One region of the Buttiauxella sp. WJP83 genome, then DNA from elsewhere that is predicted to be linked to it. Evidence: predicted binding sites of a transcription regulator. Region 1 holds the regulator's gene; the other holds the start of a gene.

What was found. The regulator CRP, encoded in region 1, controls carbon source genes, mostly activating them, when cyclic AMP is high. The targets are predictions, from matches to a motif close to ATGTGANNNNNNTCACAT.
Region 2: the regulator CRP is predicted to act here: its motif matches at 6,551-6,568, upstream of azuC (stress response protein AzuC).

The regions. Positions count from the first base shown of each region.
Region 1 covers NZ_CP110080.1:360,922-371,557, reverse strand. Annotated here, with positions in the region: gene kefB (glutathione-regulated potassium-efflux system protein KefB) at 1-1,287, opposite strand, end outside; gene kefG (glutathione-regulated potassium-efflux system ancillary protein KefG) at 1,287-1,838, opposite strand; gene OH773_RS01640 (ABC transporter ATP-binding protein) at 1,964-3,868, shown strand; gene OH773_RS01635 (LysE family translocator) at 3,904-4,503, opposite strand; gene OH773_RS01630 (hydrolase) at 4,566-5,588, shown strand; gene OH773_RS01625 (YheU family protein) at 5,585-5,803, shown strand; gene OH773_RS01620 (phosphoribulokinase) at 6,051-6,929, shown strand; gene OH773_RS01615 (OsmC family protein) at 6,951-7,355, opposite strand; gene crp (cAMP-activated global transcriptional regulator CRP) at 7,667-8,299, shown strand; gene OH773_RS01605 (YccS/YhfK family putative transporter) at 8,404-10,494, shown strand; gene argD (bifunctional acetylornithine/succinyldiaminopimelate transaminase) at 10,534-10,636, opposite strand, start outside.
Region 2 covers NZ_CP110080.1:1,811,396-1,822,031, reverse strand. Annotated here, with positions in the region: gene OH773_RS08465 (DUF2766 family protein) at 1-85, opposite strand, end outside; gene OH773_RS08460 (sugar O-acetyltransferase) at 184-756, shown strand; gene OH773_RS08455 (ABC transporter ATP-binding protein) at 771-1,748, opposite strand; gene OH773_RS08450 (ABC transporter ATP-binding protein) at 1,735-2,730, opposite strand; gene OH773_RS08445 (ABC transporter permease) at 2,723-3,568, opposite strand; gene OH773_RS08440 (ABC transporter permease) at 3,573-4,526, opposite strand; gene OH773_RS08435 (ABC transporter substrate-binding protein) at 4,588-6,183, opposite strand; gene azuC (stress response protein AzuC) at 6,385-6,468, opposite strand; gene OH773_RS08425 (MFS transporter) at 6,685-8,103, shown strand; gene OH773_RS08420 (hypothetical protein) at 8,161-8,397, shown strand; gene OH773_RS08415 (RpiB/LacA/LacB family sugar-phosphate isomerase) at 8,462-9,100, opposite strand; gene yecR (YecR family lipoprotein) at 9,484-9,777, shown strand; gene ftnA (non-heme ferritin) at 9,994-10,491, shown strand.

The DNA.
Region 1 (10,636 bases):
TACCGTGATGCGCATCTTGTTTGCCATTAGCAAACGGCCAATGACCTGTCCAAAACGCCCAAAGCCAACAATAATGACTTGTGGCTGATCGTCTTCCACATAAGGTTTTTCATCCGTTTCGTCATCAGCAACATTAAATCGCCGCGCAAGAATGGCATCGACACCTTTCATCAGCAGCGGTGTCGTCATCATAGAAAGCGTGACGGTCACCAGTAACAGCGGCATTTGGTCGCCACTAAATAGCTTTTGCGATGAAGCCGTTGAGAAAAGTACGAAAGCAAACTCCCCTCCCTGGCTTAACACACCTGAAAACTGCAAACGCTCCGAGCTGCGCAAACCGAAAAACCACGACAGGCCGTACAGCACACTGGCTTTAACGGCTACCAACACCATGACTCCTAACACGACCCAGAAAAGATGGGTGTAGAGCACGCCAAGGTTTAACGCCATGCCAACGGAAATAAAGAACAATCCCAGCAATAGTCCTTTAAATGGATCGATAGCGATTTCCAGCTCGTGCCGGTATTCGCTTTCGGCCAACAATACGCCGGCGATAAACGTACCCAGCGCCATTGAAAAACCGAGCGCATCCATGAATAACGCCGAACCCAGCACCAACAAAAGTGCTGCGGCGGTAAAGACTTCACGCACACCAGAACCCGCAATAAACCGGAAAACCGGTTTTAGCAGATACCGACCACCAATTAACATTCCTGCAAAGGCCAACACTTTGAAGCCGATTTTTATCCAGTCGGGGCTGTCATCACCATTCCCGGCCAGCAGCGGCACCAATGCAATCGCAGGAATGACCGCTAAATCCTGGAACAGCAACACTGAGAAACCAAGCTGGCCGGCTTCATTGCGATTCATTCCTTTGTCACGCATCAGTTGTAGCGCCATTGCGGTGGATGACATCGCCAAACCTATGCCGCCTATCACCGCCGCCTGCCAGGAAAACTTCGTTAACATCAGCAATCCGGCCAGCACAACGGCACTGAGCAGTACCTGCGCGGCACCAACACCAAAAATAGAGCGTCGAAGTTGCCAAAGTTTGGATGGGTTCAACTCCAGACCGATGATAAACATCAGGAAGACTACGCCCAACTCAGAGAAGTGAAGAATTTCATCCACATCACTGATAAAACCTAACCCCCATGGGCCAATGGCTATACCCGCCAATAAATAGCCCAGCACCGCGCCAATCCCTAAACGGGCCGCAATCGGCACAGCAACTACTGCAGCAAACAAAAACAGGACGCCAGCCAACAATAAGTCTGAACCTTCCATTAGCGACCTCCCGGGAGTAACGGCGAAGCCAGCCACTCGCCATAGGCCTTCGCGTGGCTGGCAAGTTCTTGCGGAGTCTGCCGACGAGCCCAATAAACGATGATGGGATTCATCCAGTGCATACGACACATTGCAGCTGTGAGTTCAAACGGGCGCAAAATATCAGTCAGTGGAAACCGATTAAAACCGTCATGCCGATACGCACCTTCAGGCTCGCCGGTGGTAATCACACTGCGCCAATACTTTCCCTCCAGAGCATTACCTCCAACACCGCTGGCAAAGCCACGACTCAACACACGGTCCAGCCACTCTTTGAGTAACGCCGGGCAGCTATAGGTATAAAGAGGATGTTGGAAGACGATGACATCATGCTGTCGCAGCAATGCCTGCTCATGATAAATATCGATAAAAAAGTCAGGATAGTGAGCGTAAAGGTCATGCACAGTGACATTGGCAAGCTTCTGCGCCGCCTGGAGTAAGACGCGGTTTGCGACCGAGTCTTGTGACTCCGGATGGGCATATAGCAGCAAAACTTTCGGCGGCTGCAACATCATTACCCTCCAGGGCGTCGTCATAGTCGTTATTTTGGGCTACCATGCAGCCCGACGCGAAGGCAGAAGCTTCACGTTACCTAAATATAATGACAATTTAACATACTCTGAACATACGGCGCTTTATGATTGTTTTCTCCTCGTTACAAATTCGTCGCGGTACCCGCGTTTTGCTGGATAACGCCACCGCTACCATCAATCCGGGCCAAAAAGTGGGCCTGGTAGGTAAAAACGGCTGCGGAAAATCCACGCTGCTGGCGCTGCTGAAGAACGAGATCAGCGCCGATGGCGGAAGTATGACTTACCCTGGAAACTGGGCTTTAGCCTGGGTCAATCAGGAAACTCCTGCGCTGGCAATGCCCGCCATTGAGTATGTTATTGATGGCGACCGAGAATTCCGCCAGCTTGAAGCTGAACTGGCAAAAGCCAACGAGCGTAATGACGGCCATGCTATCGCGCTGGTTCACGGCAAACTGGATGCGGTAGATGCCTGGACAATTCGCTCCCGTGCCTCCAGTTTGTTGCACGGTTTAGGCTTCAGTAATGAACAGCTCGAACGTCCGGTCAGTGACTTTTCGGGCGGCTGGCGCATGCGTCTGAACCTGGCACAGGCACTTATTTGCCGTTCAGATTTACTGTTACTCGATGAACCGACCAACCACCTGGATTTAGACGCCGTTATCTGGCTCGAGCGCTGGCTGAAAAGCTACCAGGGGACATTGATTCTGATTTCCCATGACCGTGACTTCCTTGACCCTGTCGTGGGCAAAATTATTCATATCGAGCAAGAGTCGATGTTTGAATACACCGGTAACTACTCATCGTTTGAAGGCCAACGCGCCACTCGCCTTGCTCAACAGCAGTCGATGTACGAAAGCCAGCAGGAGCGCGTCGCGCATCTGCAGAGTTTTATCGACCGTTTCAAGGCCAAAGCCAGCAAAGCGAAGCAAGCGCAAAGCCGTGTGAAAATGCTCGAACGCATGGAATTGATTGCCCCAGCACACGTAGATAACCCGTTCCATTTCAGTTTCCGTGCCCCAGAAAGCTTGCCAAACCCGCTGCTGCGCATGGAAAAAGTTAGCGCAGGCTATGGCGACCGCGTGATCCTGGACTCCATCAAGCTTAATCTGGTTCCCGGTTCCCGCATCGGTTTACTGGGGCGCAACGGCGCGGGTAAATCTACGCTTATCAAATTGTTAGCAGAAGAAATTCAGCCACTGCAGGGTGATATTGGTCTGGCAAAAGGCATCAAGCTGGGATACTTCGCACAGCACCAGCTTGAATATTTACGTGCTGACGAATCTCCGCTGCAACATCTGGCACGTATCGCGCCAAAAGAATTAGAACAACAACTTCGCGATTACCTGGGCGGCTTTGGATTCCGGGGCGATAAAGTGACCGAGCAAACCGCACGTTTCTCCGGCGGTGAAAAAGCGCGTCTGGTCTTGGCACTGGTTGTCTGGCAGCGCCCGAACTTGCTGCTGCTCGATGAACCGACAAACCACCTTGATCTCGACATGCGTCAGGCATTGACTGAAGCGTTGATTGATTTCGAAGGCGCATTAGTCGTGGTTTCGCACGACCGTCACTTACTGCGTTCGACGACCGACGATCTCTATTTAGTTCACGACGGGAAAGTCGAGGCATTCGACGGCGATCTTGAAGACTATCAGCAATGGCTGGTTGATCTGCAAAAACAGGAAAACCAACCGCAAGACTCAGCAAAAGATAACGTCAACAGTGCGCAGGCGCGTAAAGATCAAAAACGCCGGGAAGCTGAGTTACGCACGCAAACCCAACCGCTGCGCAAGCAAATTACCAAGCTTGAAAAGCAGATGGAAAAGCTAAATGTGCAACTTGCAGAAGTCGAAGAGAAGCTGGCTGATAGCGCCATTTACGACCAAAGTCGTAAAGCGGAAATGACGGAATGCCTGCAAACTCAGGTTAAGGTAAAAGCGGCTCTGGAAGAGTGCGAAATGGAATGGCTGGATGCGCATGACCAGTTAGAACAGATGATGCAGGTCGAATGACAATCAGGCCTCACCCAATGTGAGGCCTGATGACTCTAATGCCAGATAAGCAGCACACATGCCGCAGTCAGCAAACCCATAAAGATATTAAAGATTGCCCAGGCGCGGCGGCTACGAAGTAGCGTGCCAATCATGCTGCCAAACGCAATCCAGATGATACCTGCAACGATGTTGACCAGCGCAATACCGATGCTGATTAGCACCACAGAGTGCAGATACTGAGAACCGGCAAGGCTAAAACTTGCCACAGCGCCTAGCGCCATCAGCCACGCTTTTGGGTTGATAAGCTGCAACAAACCACCCTGCCAGAATGGAATCGGTGACGGAGGTGGCGCATCGGTTTCCAGTTTTTCATACGTCGCTGTGCCGATTTTCCATGCAAGCCACAATAGGTAAGCACTCCCGGCAATTTTCAGGATAAGGTGCAACGCTGGATATAAAAGGATTAAGCTACCGACGCCAAAGGCCACCAGCAACAAGATGCACTGCATCCCCAGCATGATGCCTATCATCAAAGGTACGGTACGAATAAAGCCGTAGTTGGCGCCGGAAGAAGTCAGCAACATATTGTTTGGGCCAGGTGTAATCGCCGCGACCCAAAGAAAACCAAGCATAGAGAAGAAAAGCGTTTCCATGAAATGGGTGTTCCACACCCGGTAAAGTTAATGAGCAAGCTAAATGAAACTAACAGTGTGATATGGCCACGACAAGTCCCGCAGCATTGAATTTTAATCACGTTGACGATGAACAGTTTCGTCCACTAAAGGGTGTCAGCAATCCGCACCTGCAAACGATGCTCCCTCGCTTAATTCGCCGCCGCCTCAATTTCAAACCTCATTGGCAGCGTCTTGATATGCCGGATGGGGATTTTGTCGATCTTGCCTGGAGCGAAGACCCACGGCAGGCAACGCATAAACCACGGTTAGTCGTTTTTCATGGTCTTGAAGGAAGCCTGCACAGCCCCTATGCGCATGGATTAATTGATGCCGCACGTAAGCAAGGCTGGCTGGGTGTAGTGATGCATTTTCGGGGGTGTAGCGGCGTACCGAATCGCAAGGAACGAATCTATCACTCCGGCGAAACCGAAGATGGAAGCTACTTCCTCAACTGGCTCAATACACGTTACGGCAACGCACCAACGGCGGCAGTCGGGTTTTCACTCGGTGGAAATATGCTTGCCTGCTTAATGGCAAAACAAGGTGCTGATTGCACACTACAGGCCGGTGTTGTGGTTTCTGCCCCACTCATGCTTGAGCATTGCAGCAAACATATCGAAACAGGGTTCTCGCGCGTTTATCAACACTATTTGTTGAATCTGTTGAAGAAAAATGCGGCGCGCAAACTGCGAAGCTATCCCGGGACGCTTCCTGTCGATATGCGTCAGCTCAAAGGAATGCGCCGCCTGCGCGAGTTTGACGATTTGATTACCTCAAAGATTCACGGTTTCGCCGATGCCATTGACTATTACCGCCAGTGCAGCGCCATGCCACTATTGCCACAAATTAAAACGCCTACGCTTATCATCCACGCTAAAGATGACCCGTTTATGGATCATCATGTGATCCCTGATAGAGCGATATTGCCCGACAACATTGAGTACCAACTGACGCGTTACGGCGGCCATGTTGGGTTTGTGGGTGGCACGCTTCGTCATCCGGAAATGTGGCTTGAGCAACGTATCCCGCAGTGGCTGTCTAAATTTTTGGAAAAATCACTATGATGATTCCCTGGCAAGATCTCCCTCCCGAAACGCTTGATAATCTGATTGAATCCTTTGTATTACGCGAAGGTACAGATTATGGTGAACAAGAGCGCTCACTAGAGCAAAAGGTGGCCGATGTTAAGCGCCAACTGCAAAGTGGAGAGGCCGTATTGGTTTGGTCAGAACTCCATGAAACGGTGAATATCATGGCCCGTGGGCAATTTCGCGGCTAAATATTAATCTTCTATACTGCATAATGCCCCTCACCCCAACCCTCTCCCAAAGGAGAGGGAGAAAAACAAAACAGACCCGCTCCAGTCCCTCTTCTGGGATAAGGAGAAAAACATGCTCAACCCAGTTCCCTCTTCGGGATAGGGAGAAGAACATGCTCAATCCAGTTCCCTCTCCTGGGGGAGAGGGTTAGGGTGAGGGCCAAACCCAGCTAAACCCACTTGTGATTACCCAGGGAGTTGTTGCCTTATGTCAGCCAAACATCCGGTTATTGCCGTAACAGGTTCCAGCGGCGCGGGAACGACCACCACCAGCCTTGCCTTTCGTAAAATATTTCAGCAACTCAATCTTCGCGCAGCCGAAGTCGAAGGTGACAGTTTCCACCGTTTCACTCGCCCTGAAATGGATATGGCTATCCGTAAAGCTCGCGATTTGGGTCGCCATATCAGCTACTTTGGCCCGGAAGCGAATGACTTCGGCTTACTGGAACAAACGTTTCTGGAGTACGGAAATACCGGGCAAGGTAAATCACGCAAGTATCTGCATACCTATGATGAAGCGGTACCCTGGAACCAAATTCCGGGGACGTTTACCCCGTGGCAGTCGCTGCCGGAACCGACTGATGTCTTGTTCTATGAAGGTTTGCACGGAGGAGTCGTCACCCCACAACATGATGTGGCGAATGCCGTCGACCTACTGGTTGGCGTAGTGCCGATTGTGAACCTGGAATGGATACAAAAACTGGTGCGGGACACCAGCGAACGCGGGCACTCAAGAGAAGCGGTGATGGACTCAGTCGTGCGTTCGATGGACGATTACATCAATTACATCACGCCGCAATTTTCCCGGACCCATATCAACTTCCAGCGCGTGCCTACCGTTGATACGTCGAACCCATTTGCGGCACGTGGTATTCCGTCACTGGATGAAAGCTTCGTGGTGATCCATTTTCGTGGGCTGGATGACATCGATTACCCGTACTTACTCGCCATGTTGCAAGGCTCATTCATTTCCCACATCAATACATTAGTGGTGCCAGGCGGCAAGATGGGACTGGCAATGGAATTGATCATGGCACCGCTAGTTAAACGGCTGGCAGAAGGTCGACACATCAATCAGGGCGGATAATTACCGCCCTGCTGACACACATTAGCCTTCAATCACTTCATAGCTATGAGTAATGTTCACAGCTTTTTCCAGCATCAGAGCGACAGAACAATACTTTTCAGCAGAGAGATCCACCGCGCGGGAAACCGCGTTATCTTTCAGTTCTTTGCCTGTCACGATGAAATGCAGGTTAATGGTGGTAAAAAGACGAGGGGCTTCTTCACGGCGCTCAGAGGTCAGTTTTACTTCGCAATCCGTCACGTTGTAGCGACCTTTTTGCAAAATAGAAACCACATCGATTGCACTGCAGCCCCCCGCAGCCATCAGAACCATCTCCATCGGACTTGGTGCTTTATCGCCAGAATTACCATCCATCAAAATCTGGTGTCCTGAAGCGGACTCCCCAAGGAAGGTTAACCCTTCTACCCACTTCACTCGTGCCTGCATGTTACTTCTCCAGTTGAAAAAACCCTTTCAGAGTACGCGGATGCAGCAAAACTGGCAACGGAAGGCGACCTGCGTCATGCTGAAACGAGACAATAGGAGACACTTGTCAAAAGCTATGCTAAAACAATCCAGATGCTACATCGATACATTGACGTAATGCATGTATGCAGAGGACGTCACTAATTACAGGCAGCAAGAATGACTTGCGTGCCATCTCCCCAAGATGGGGAATATTCTAATACTTGCAACGCCAGACAGGATGTTTAGCGTCTTGTCGTTGGTAGCTAGTTATAAACAGAGGATAACCGCGCATGGTGCTTGGCAAACCGCAAACAGACCCGACTCTCGAATGGTTCTTGTCCCATTGCCATATTCATAAGTATCCATCGAAGAGCACACTGATTCACCAGGGTGAAAAAGCTGAGACGCTGTATTACATCGTCAAGGGCTCTGTGGCTGTTCTGATTAAAGATGAAGAGGGCAAGGAAATGATCCTCTCCTATCTGAATCAGGGCGATTTTATTGGTGAGTTAGGGCTGTTCGAAGAAGGCCAGGAACGTAGTGCATGGGTTCGTGCTAAATCTGCCTGTGAAGTGGCTGAAATTTCCTATAAAAAATTCCGCCAGCTGATTCAGGTCAACCCAGACATTCTGATGCGCCTGTCTTCCCAGATGGCTCGTCGTCTGCAAGTGACATCTGAGAAAGTCGGTAACCTGGCATTCCTGGATGTGACTGGTCGTATTGCACAAACACTGCTGAACCTGGCGAAACAACCTGATGCAATGACCCACCCAGACGGTATGCAGATTAAAATTACCCGTCAGGAAATCGGTCAGATCGTGGGTTGTTCTCGTGAAACCGTTGGTCGTATCTTGAAAATGCTGGAAGATCAAAACCTGATCTCTGCTCACGGTAAAACGATCGTCGTTTACGGCACTCGTTAATCTCCGTCCTCAAAAAAGGCGTGTCACTCAGGTAACACGCTTTTTTTGTTTCTACATTTCTCTGAGTGTAGCCAACACCCACGCAACTTGTATTATGAAGAGCTATGTGGCGCCGACTGATCTACCATCCAGAAGTTAACTACGCATTGCGACAAACGCTGGTACTCTGCCTTCCTGTGGGGGTAGGATTACTGCTTGGAAATTTGCAGTTAGGTCTGCTGTTCTCGTTAGTGCCCGCCTGTTGCAACATTGCCGGCCTGGATACCCCCCATAAGCGCTTCTTCAAACGTCTGATTGTTGGTAGCACTCTTTTTGCAGTCAGCAGTTTAATCATGCAGCTTTTGCTGCTCTACACCACCGTTCCATTGCCCGTCATTCTCTTTGTTATGGCCCTTATGTTGGGGGTCACTGCTGAAATCAGCGCCCTGCATGCACGCTTACTTCCCGCCTCGCTGATTGCTGCCATTTTTACACTTAGCATGGCCGGTAACATGCCTATCTGGAAGCCGATGGCGCTGTATGTCTTTGGCACGATTTGGTATGGGGTCTTTAACTGGCTTTGGTTCTGGATATGGCGAGAGCAGCCGTTGCGCGAATCTTTAAGCCTGCTCTATCGCCAATTAGCGGATTACTGCGAAGCCAAATACGGCATGCTCACTCAGCACGTCGATCCCGAGACGGCACTTCCGCCGTTGCTGGCGCGCCAGCAAAAAGCCGTCGACTTGATTACCAACTGCTACCAACAACTGCATATGCTATCGGCGAATCAGCAAAACGGTTACAAGCATTTGTTACGCTCTTTTCAAATAGCGTTAGATCTACAAGAGCACATTTCCGTCAGTTTGCACCAACCTGCCGAGGTGCAAAAACTTGTCGCGCAAAGCCATGCGGAAGCCGTTATTCGCTGGAATGCGCAGACCATTGCGGCCCGTTTGCGTGTTCTGGCTGATGACATTCTTTACCATCGTTACCCGCAGCGTTTTACGATGGAGAAGCAAATTGAAGCCCTTGAGAAAATCGCCCGGCAGAATCCGGATAACCCAGTCGGACAGTTTTGTCATTATCACTTCAGCCGTATCGCGCGTGTATTACGCAGCCAACGCCCGCTGTACGTCAGGGATTTAATGGAAGACAGGCAACGCCGCTTACCACTGTGGGCCGCGCTGAAAAGCTATATGTCATTGAAATCAGCGGCTCTGCGCAACGCCGCCCGGTTAGGCGTAATGCTAACTATCGCCAGTATTTTTGGGGCATTTTTGCATCTCCCCAAACCCTACTGGATTTTAATGACGGTGATGTTTGTCACGCAAAACGGCTACGGCGCTACCCGAGTACGCATTCTGCACCGTTCGGCAGGTACCATTGCAGGCCTGGCCATTGCGGGTTTCGCCCTGCACTTTCACTTCCCACAAGACATTGCGTTGGCCGCGATGCTGGTCATCACGCTCGTCAGCTATCTGATCATTCGCCAAAGCTACGGCTGGGCGACAATTGGTTTTACCGTGACAGCGGTATATACCCTGCAACTGTTAACGCTCAGCGCCGAGCAATTTATTGTTCCACGTTTGATAGATACGCTGCTGGGCTGTTTGATTGCCTTCGGTGGCATGGTGTGGCTTTGGCCGCAATGGCAAAGTGGATTGCTGCGCCAGAACGCCCACGACGCACTGGAGACAGACCAGGAGGCCATTCGCCTGATTCTGAGCAACGACCCTGAACCCACGCCTTTGGCCTGGGAACGGATGAAGGTCAATCAGGCCCATAATGCGCTGTTTAATTCGCTGAACCAGGCGATGCAGGAGCCCGGTTTCAACTCGCATTATCTGGCAGATATGAAACTGTGGGTGACGCACAGCCAGTTTATCGTCGAACACATCAATGCCATGACGACTCTGGCACGCGAGCACAATATGCTGACCCCGGATTTAGCCCAGCATTATCTGCAATCATGTGAAATTGCGCTGCAACGATGCCAACAGCGGTTGCAGTACGATGGGCCTGGTGAGACGAACGATGCGAATATACTCGACCCACTGGAAGGGCTTCCGAGTGGGCCGTTGAGCACAATGGAACAACATTTACAGCGGATTTTGGGTCACCTCAGCACCATGCACACCATTTCGTCGGTTGCATGGCGCCAGCGCCCCCATCATGGTATCTGGCTGAACCGTTTACGTCGGCCTGAGAGTCAATAAACCTACGTCATCCGCCGTTTTGTCGGATGACACGGGTGCTTACACGTCTTGAGATACGATTTTCTCGACCGCTTTAGCAAAGCGCGCCATTCCTTCATCAATATCAGCCTTTTCAACGATCAAGGCTGGTGCAAAACGCATG
Region 2 (10,636 bases), 1.5 Mb from region 1:
TGACATCCAAAATTTGCTTTATCACCAACTGGCACGCCACCACGTCGGATACTAATTCCTGGTCGGCAGATAATTGTTCAGACATTTTTACTCTCCTGTTTCGCAATGGGCGTCATAGTACATATCTGTACGCTGAAACGATATCAGTAATAGAATGCTGTCAGGAAAAATAAGGGCACAACAATGACCGAACATGAGAAATTACTGGCGGGTCTGAACTACAACACTCGCGACCCTGAGCTACTCGGGATGTATCACAATGCACGCGCAATCACGAAAAAACTGGCGCAACTCGACTCCCACGACGCGGATAAGAAGCTAACGTTGCTTCGTGAAATGCTGGGCGGCTTTGGCGATGAGAGTTGGATTGAACTGCCGTTTTGGTGTGATTACGGCAAACACGTCACGATTGGCCGCAACTGTTTTATCAACACCAATGTCGTATTTCTGGACTGCAACACCATCACCATTGGCGATAACACCCTTGTAGGGCCCAATGTGCAGTTCTACACGCCGGTTCATCCGTTATCAGCAAAAGAGCGGTTGACGGGAAATCCTGATTATCCGTTCTTGACCTGTGCCAAACCGATTGTGGTCGGGAGCAATGTCTGGATTGGTGGCAACGTGGTTATTTTACCGGGTGTGACGATTGGTGATAACACGACTATCGCGGCGGGCAGTATTGTCAGCAAAGATATTCCGGCGGGCGTGTTAGCGATGGGGCAACCTTGCAAAGTGGTGCGGGAGCTTGAGTAAGCCCCCGCTGTTTCTTACGCTTCGTTAAAAAGCCAGCAAGCCACTCGATGCCCAGGCGCAATCTCCCGCATCATCGGCGATTGAGTCTGGCACCTGTCCATTGCTCGTGGGCAGCGATTGCAGAATTTACATCCTTGCCAGTCGCTGATAGCCCCAGGTAATTCCCCTCTGATGCCCCCCTGATCGAGCAATTGCACATGCGGGTCAGCTACCGGTATGGATGCCAGCAGCGCACGGGTGTAGGGATGAGCCGGTTCGGTATACAACGTTTCCGCCGGCGCTTCTTCTACAAGTGCGCCCAGATACATCACGCCAATCCGGTCAGAAATATGGCGAACCATCGAGAGGTCATGGGCGATAAACAGATATGTCAGCCCAAACGCCTGCTGTAAATCCTGCAAAATATTCACTACCTGCGCCTGCACGGAAACGTCCAGCGCCGACAGCGGTTCATCGCACAAAACAAACTCCGGATTGACCGACAAGGCGCGAGCAATGCTGATTCGCTGACGTTGACCACCGCTGAATTCATGGGGAAAACGGTTCAAATGCTCAGCTTTCAGCCCCACTTTCTCCAGCAATTCCAGCGTGCGCGCCGTGCGTTGCTCTTTGCCATATCCATGGATTTTCATCGGCTCGGCAATGAGTTGCGCGACCGTCATGCCAGGATTGAGTGACGAGTATGGGTCCTGGAAAATCGCCTGCATGCGACGGCGCAACGGCTTGAGCTGCTTGTCGCTCATGTTGGCAATGTTCTGGCCGGCAAACTCGATTTCACCGTCAGTAATATCAAACAGGCGAAGCACGCTGCGCCCTAATGTCGATTTACCGCACCCTGACTCGCCCACCAGCCCATAAGTCTCACCGGGATAGATATCAAAACTCACACCATCGACCGCTTTTACCGGTGGCGTTTTAGTAAACCAACTTTGCTGGCTCTGGTAATACTTGCGTAGTCCGTTGACCCGAACTAATGGCTTAACGTCCTGCATGGTTCACCTCCGCGTTCACCTCAGGGTCCCATAACCAGCACATGGCCTGATGTTCCTCTCCCGTTTCATACATTGGCGGCAGCGTACTGCAACGCGCCATGCGCTGCGGGCAACGCTCGGCGAATGGGCAGCCGGGAGGCGGATTCAGTAAGCCCGGAGGGGAACCTTCGATAGGCGATAAACGCGCCCCGGTTTCGCCCGGACGAGGCAGAGACGCCAGCAAGCCACGGGTGTAAGGGTGAGCGGGTCGATAAAAAATGTCTTCGACGCTGCCCTGCTCCATCACCAGCCCGCCGTACATCACGACCACGCGTGAACAGACCTGTGCCACGACACCCAGGTCATGGGTTATCAGCATAATGGCGGTATCGGTTTGCTGTTGCAGTTGTTTTAACAGACGTAAAATTTGCGCCTGGATGGTCACATCCAGCGCGGTGGTTGGCTCATCGGCAATCAGCAATTTTGGGTGGCAAGAAAGCGCTATCGCAATCATCACGCGCTGGCGCATGCCACCGCTGAATTCATGCGGATACTGGTTATAACGGATTTCCGCGTTACCAATACCCACCTGTTGCAGCATGGCAATCGCCTTTTCTTTCGCCGCTTTTTTGTTGAGATTCTGATTACGCATCAGAATCTCACTCATCTGCTTGCCAATGGTCAGCACCGGATTAAGCGCAGTCATCGGGTCCTGGAAGATCATGGCAATATCGTTGCCGCGAAGTTGACGCATCTGTTCCGGCGTTTTGCGCGCCAGATCTTCGCCCATGAAATGAACATGGCCGCCGACCACTTTGCCGTTGCTGCCCAGCAGTTTGAGCACCGACTTACAGGTAACACTTTTGCCACAGCCCGATTCGCCGACGATCCCCACCACTTCACCGCGTTTCACCGCAAAGCTCACACCACGCACTGCCTGTACTTCCCCTTCACGGGTGAAGAACGACGTTTGCAGGTTGTCGAGTTCCAGTAAGTTATTCATCTCGGTTAGCCCCCGGCTCAAAGGCGGTACGCAGCACATCGCCCAGAACGTTAAAACTCAGTACCGTCAGCAAAATCAAAATCCCAGGGAACATGGCAAGCCATGTGGCTTCCCCAATAAACGATTGTGCGTTGTTGAGCATACTTCCCCATGACGCATTCGGCTGTTGTACGCCAAGTCCGAGGAAACTGAGTGTCGATTCCATCAGGATGGCCGAGGCAATATTCAGCGTCGCGGCCACCATAATGGTCGGCAAGATATTCGGGATAATATGGCGTGCAATGATGTTAAACGGATGTTCACCACAGGCACGCGCGTACACCACATATTCACGTTCCTTGACCGACAAGGTTTCCGCCCGCACCAGGCGCGACATATTCATCCAGGTCAGCGCACTGATAATCACAATGATGTTGGCAATACCCGGCTTCAGATAGGCGTTGAGCACCAACAACAAGAAGAACGCCGGAATCGACATCAGGATATCGACCACGCGCATCATCAGGTTGTCGATTCGCCCGCCAAAATAGCCGCTCACCGTCCCCACCAAAGTGCCAATCAGCGTTGAAAATAACATCGACAGGAAACCGACCATCAAAGAGATCTGGCCGCCGTATAAGGCACGGGTGAAGTAGTCACGCCCATAGTCATCGGTGCCAAACCAGTGCTTCACATCCGGTGGCAGTAATCTTGCCGTCAACGACATCTGGTTAGGATCAAAAGGACTCAGCGCTGCCAGCAATGCGGCGATACTGAAAACGATCAGAACCAGTAATGAGAATTGAGCTGGACGATTACGTTTCAGGCCATGTTTAACTTGTTGCCAACGTCTACTCATCGTCTTACCTCAACGCCTTAATGCGCGGGTCAGCCACGCGATATAACAAGTCTGCCAATAAATTGCCGAAAATAATCATTGCTGAAGAGAGCATGATCATCGCCATGATCAACGGGTAATCCAGCGAGGTTATTGACTGGATCCCAAGCAGCCCCATACCGGGCCAGGAAAAGACACTTTCAGTGACATACGCACCGACCACCAGCTCACCAAACGACAGGCCAAACAACGTAATAACCGGCAATAGCACATTTTTGAGAACATGGCGGAATAAGATGGAGCGGCGTGTGGCGCCGTATGCCAGCTGCGTTTGCACATAATCAGCTGACAATTGCGTAATGGTGTTAGAGCGGATGTAACGCACATAACTCGAGAGGTTGTAAAAAGTCAGCGCGATACACGGCAAAATCCCGTGACGAACCACATCCAGCCATGAGTCCTCCATGCCAATGGAGCGCATCCCCATGCTCGGCAGCCAGTTGAGCTGCACAGAAAACACCGTTATCAGCAGGATACCAAACCAGAAAATCGGCACTGAAATACCGATATAGGCAAACATGTTGAGGAAGTTATCCAGCCAGCGGTGTTTGAAAGCTCCGGCCAGCAAACCCAATGGCAGGGCTAACACGATGGCCAGAATCAGTGATGCCCCCATCAACCCAAGCGTTGCCGGAATACGTTCAGCAATCATGGTTAATACCGGGCGATGATAAATGAGTGAATAACCCAAATCCCCTTGCAGCACGTTTTTCAGCCACAACAGGTATTGCATAAACATCGGTTTATCAAGCCCAAGGCTGTGACGGATACGCTCGATATCCTCAGGGCTCATGCGGGGTGTGATGTAGGCCTGCACCGGATCGCCGGGTGCCAGTTTGACCAGCAAAAACGACACCAGTGAAATGAAGAACAGCATCGGCACAAGTTGCGCCAGGCGTCGTACTAACAGATTGTTCATACTGCTTTCCAGGTTTTACCCAAAATAAAACCCCCGGCTGAGTGCCGGGGGTAAGTGCTTATTACTGTTGTTGATAGATTTTTGACAGATCCTGGAACATATAAACCGGCTTAGGTTCGGCTTCTTGCGTCCCGGCAAAACGTTTATCGACGGCAACCACGGCGTTGGTATAAGCAATAGGATACCAGGCCATATCGTTTGCCACCGTTTGCTGGATTTGTTTGTAAATCTCAGCACGTTTGGTTTTGTCTGTTTCGGTCGCACCCTGGTTCCACAACGCATCAAACGCTGGGTTTTTGTAGTGCGCGTAGTTGTAAGCTTCGTTACTCATATACAGCGACTTATAACCGTCAGGTTCCATACCCATGATGTAACCGCCAAGACTCAGTTCATAAGCAGTATTTTTCATGTCCAGGCTACGCTGTGACATCGCGTTCGCATCCAGAGGCATCAATTCAACCGCAATGCCCACGTTTTTCAGCTGTTGCTGAATATACAGCCCCATGCTTTCCTGGGTTTTATTGCTGTTGATATAGGCAAGACGTAGCTTCAGATTCGCTGGTGCGCCTGACTCTTTAAGCAGCGCTTTCGCTTTTTCCACATCGAATTTATAGGTTTCAACCTCGTTGGTTTGATACAGCGTATCTGGCGTCAAAATAGACGCGGCAGGTTGCGCGTAATCCAGCGAAGAGAATGCCGCCTGAACCAGTTCATCTTTATTGATGGCATAAGCGATAGCCTGACGCAGGGTTTTATTCTTCATGCTATCGACGTTCTGGTTGAACGTCATATACGCCAGACGGCCTTCCGGATAAATAACGAAGTCGAATTTACCGCTCGATTTCAGGCGCGTGACATCTTGCGGATCAACCATCTTCATGTTGATTTCACCGTTTTGTAGCGCCAGGTTTGCGGAATTGCTGTCTTTTGCAAAACGGTAGGTGACGGCATCCAGTTTCGGTTTACCGTTCCAGTAGTCGTCAAAACGCGTCAGGGCGTAATACTGCCCGGCACGATACTCTTTAAATTTGAACGGGCCCGAACCGACTGGCGCATCGTTTTTGGTGCTCTTTTCCATGTCACCCTTTTCATCAGCAAACACATGCTGTGGGATCGGGTAAATCTGTACCAGCGTCCCGACAAACGCAGCGCTCACCTGTGGCAGCGTGAATTTCACCGTTTGGTCATCGACTTTGCTGACTTGAATCGGTTTGTCGCCATACACGAACATACTGCGGAAGAAGCTGTGCTGCTTCTCATCGAGCAATTTGTTGAAGGTAAACACCACGTCATCAGCGGTGATGGCTTTGCCATCCTGCCATTTCAGATTCGGTTTAAGTTTAAGAAGATATGAGAGGTTGTCATCGGACGGCGTCAGGCTTTCTGCCAGGCCCCATTCGATTTTGTCGCCGTTGAAGCTATACAGCGGAGCATACAGCGCCTGCATAATCGTCAGCGTAGTACGGTCACTGGCATACAGCGGGTTCATCGCTAACGGGTCACCACTGGTAATACCAACAATCAAATTGCCGCCATCCTGGGAAGCTTGTTTTGCCGGGGCAGGACTTGCCGCAGTGTCAGTTTTCGCATCATCACAGCCTGAAAGAGCCAGGGCCAAAGAAGCAAACAACGCAGATAACAACAGGGGTTTACGCATTTAATCACGGACTCCATCTCAAATAGAGTCCGCATAGTGCACCACCCTTACCCACATTGTAAATAAGTGTAAAACGCATAACGATATGCGAAAAAGTGCTAAGGGATAAAATGTCGATATATAGCGGTACAGAGAGGAGAAACATTCAAATTTCAGGCATAAAAAAACCTGCCGCAGCAGGTTTTTCTTCAGTCAGGCAGATTAAAACATGCCAGCTGGCGGTACATCTTTAAAGGTTTTGCAGTACTGCTCAAACATGCTTTTCAGGATTTTGCGCATTTTCATTGTGTGCTCCAGTTTTTTCTTTTTACAGGTTTTGCTCTTTATGGTGCTCATAATATGACATCCGTCACGCAAATCAATAGTTTTGTGATGCACATCACACATTTTTCGTGTGGATTTTACAAGTTCGTCACATGAAATGGCTTGCAAATCCAATACTTAACTGGTTAATTGGCTCAATTAATTTTTAAAACATTATTTTAATTTTGAGTTTCATTCATGGAAAACTCCCCTTCTCAGTCACCAAAACGTGGCATTTCTGGCATGGCGTTGTTGGTGGCTGGCGCATTTTTTATGGAATTTCTCGATGGGACGGTGATCGCCACCGCTCTGCCGGAAATGGCAAAAACATTTGGCGTCGATGCCGTTGATCTGAATATTGGCATGAGTGCTTATTTGCTGACTCTGGCCGTGTTGATCCCGGCAAGCGGTTGGATTGCCGACCGTTTTGGCGCACGCAAAGTCTTTACCCTCGCACTCGGGATCTTTACCTGTGCCTCCGTGCTGTGCGGGATTGCCAACACGCTTGAGCAGTTTGTCGCGATGCGCATCTTGCAAGGAGTTGGTGGTGCGCTGATGGTGCCCGTCGGGCGACTGGCGGTGTTACGAACTACGCCCAAACATTTACTGATTACCGCTATCGCCACGCTGACCTGGCCTGCGCTGGTTGCGCCGATAATTGGCCCTCCGCTGGGCGGATTCATCACCAGTTATGCGTCGTGGCGTTGGATTTTTTATATCAATCTGCCGCTTGGATTGATTGCCATGGCGCTGGCGTGGCGCTTGATTCCTGATATTCATGATGACGATCGCCGCCCGTTTGATGGTATCGGATTTACCGGTACCGCCGTGGCGATGATTAGCCTGGTTTACGGTCTGGAAATGCTGGGGCAAGCTCAGGTCAATCTCCTGCCAACATTGGGGCTGCTGCTATTGGGCGCCGCATCGTTATGGTTTTCACTCTGGCATTTTAAGCATGCCCAACATCCGATGATTCGTCTTGAGGCTTTAAAGGTGCAAACCTTCGGCGTGACGATGTACGGAGGGTCGCTTTTCCGCACCTCCATCAGTGCGGTACCCTTTTTATTGCCGCTGCTGTTCCAGGTGGGTTTCGGTATGGATGCGTTTCATTCTGGCATGCTGGTGTTGGCGGTGTTTGCCGGAAACCTTGCCATGAAACCTGCCACCACGTCGTTAATTCGAGCGTTAGGCTTCAAAAAACTATTAATCATTAATGGGCTGCTCAATGTCGCGTCTCTGTTAGCCTGCGCCTTTCTCACTCCGCATACCGTGGTCTGGTTGACGGTTGCCATTCTGTTTTTTGGCGGGATGTTCCGCTCGATGCAATTTACCGGCATCAGCACCCTCTCCTTTTCCGATGTGCCATCGTCACAAATGAGCTACGCCAATACGCTTTTTAGCACTGCGACGCAGCTGTCTGTTGGGTTAGGTATTACGCTTGGCGCGATAGGGATCCGCCTTGGCGAGAAAATAAGCCAGTGGCTCGATGTCGCGTCAATTCCTGGGATGTCGATCAAAATATCGTTTGTGATGATTACACTGATTTGCCTGCTGGGGCTGGTTGATTTACTGCGACTGCCACAAAACGCCGGGAGCAGCGTGTCCAAAAAGCCATAGTGCATTTCAGACCTCAATTATACTTAACGCAACAGATCGCGTGTCGTTGAGGTCGTTATGAAACAGAGAACGGTTAGAGTAATGCTGGTTCTGGCGCTAATCAGTTATCAGGCAAAGACCGCAGAACCCGCCGAACATTCACCCTCATTAAACTTCCCTACGCTACATAAACCGAGCCTGCACGGCGGTATACAACAACGATGGCCGGAAGCGCCGCAAGCGAATATCAACCATCAACACTGGGATGCGCAGCATCTTGAAGCCGCACGTCAGACGCAGCACACCGTGGATTAAGTGGTGTTGACGCAAAAAAAATGGCCAGCAAAAGCTGACCATCTTTATTAGCGATTAAATACTATCAGGCAAGAATTTCGCGAACGAACGCTTCAATCTCTTTGTTCTGGCAGTTTTCGAAGAAACACTTCTGGAAACGTTCGCCCGTCACTGCTGTTTTCACCAGTTCAGGATCGATAGAACGCAGGGTGTCCAGATAGTTTTCTTTCACTACCGCAGCTTTAACCTGATTCAGGATACCCGCGTTACGAACCTGTGGCTCTTTACGCTCGATTGGGTAGCCTTCGCCTTTACGGCCAGTGAATGCTTTTTCAAACATATAACGTACGTTCAGCTCTGCACCCCAGCCGAAGCCTTTAGCGAATGCCAGTGACAGTGCGTTTCCGTTGTTGATTTGGGAGAACAGGAAAGCATCAGCAGGATCCAGGCAGTATCCGCAAACCACACCCGGGTGGATGTTCAGGGACATCATTGCGCCCTGGCCTGTGCCACAACCGGTCACAACGAAATCAACGGCTTTAGAATTCAACAGAATGCTCGCCATAATACCGAGGTGGATGTAGGTCAGGTGGTGATCCTGCTCATCGCTCATACCGACGTTGTAAACCGGGTACTCTTTCTCAGCAGCAACCGCTTGCAACTCATTAAGAATGATTGCGTTTTTGCCAGCCTGACTGTTTTCCATCATCAGTGCTATTTTCATTTCCGTCTCCTGATTGGGTCACGGGGTTTCCCGCGTTGAAAAGCTTAGGTATGCAGTAACGATACTATCTAGCAAACATACTTTCAAATTTAATGAAATTTAGTTTTAAAAAATTAAGATGGGGTCACACTTCTGCGTTTTCCCGATGAAAACCCTCCGGTTTATACCGATACGGTTACAGCCGTAAATTTCCAGCCGATTATTACCTTAAATTCCACTTAAGAGCCGCTCTATTCGTTAACGTAAGGGAAATTATGCAGCTTTGTGCTGTTGGTCATATTCCGTTTGGCTGCATGCTAAAATTGTAAGAAATATCATTTGAGTCTCAGCATATGAAATCTGTTTATTTGCTTTTAGTGGCTGCGTTATTAAGCGGCTGCACCATGAATAAAACCCCACAGCCCGTCAAAGGAAGCGAAGTTGCAGGGGTTGTTCGTCTGGGTTTTGATATTGCCCCATTACAAAGAGCGAAAATTGATACCTACGTTGCACAGTCAGCAGCCAGCCATCAATGCCAACAATGGGGTTATGTCTCCGCATTCCCCTATGGAGAGCCAATCAGAACCTGCTCTCTGACCAGCGGCGCGTTGTGCCTGAACCAAACTGTGACCCTTGAGTACCAGTGTCGGGGCAACGGAATGGAGAAATATCTGAGAGATGAAATAGCCGTTCAATAACCGGAGTGGGTTTACTAATGGGATGAGCAATAAATTATTTCTCATCCCGTTAATTAAATAATAATCATTCTTGTTGGCCTGTAATAGCTTTTAAAAAAGAATAATATTAGCAACCATTCTCATTACAATAATATTATTAACAATTCCTTTGCATTATAGAAATAATAAAATTAAAGTAGCGCCATTGTTAAAGTCCTAATTCTCATGGAGCGCCTCATGCTTAAAGCTGAAATGATCGAAAAACTTAACGAACAAATGAATCTTGAGCTTTACTCTTCCCTGCTTTATCAACAAATGAGTGCATGGTGCAGCTACCATAGCTTTGAAGGGGCTGCCGCTTTCCTGCGTCGCCATGCTCAGGAAGAGATGGAGCACATGCAGCGCCTGTTTGCTTATTTAACGGATACCGGAAGCTTGCCTCGTATCAATGCTATTCCAGCACCCGACCATGATTATACTTCTCTGGATAGCCTGTTTAGCGCAACCTACGAGCACGAACAGTTAATTACTCGTAAGATCAATGAACTGGCTCATGCAGCGATGAGCTCTCAGGATTATCCGACCTTTAACTTCCTGCAGTGGTATGTTTCTGAGCAGCACGAAGAAGAAAAACTGTTTAAATCTGTACTGGATAAATTAAGTCTGGTCGGTAAAAGCGGTGAAGGTTTGTATTTCGTAGATAAAGAACTTTCTACCCTGGATACACAAGCTTAATCATTTCTAATCGGTAAGCATGCTTTATGCTTACCGGTTCTCATTTTCAAAATGTGTTCATCGCTCTACCCTGCAAAATCCCCCAGATTTTTCTCTTCAGAAAGGCGAATGTTGCCCGAACGTCTATACTCCACAACAGCAGTAT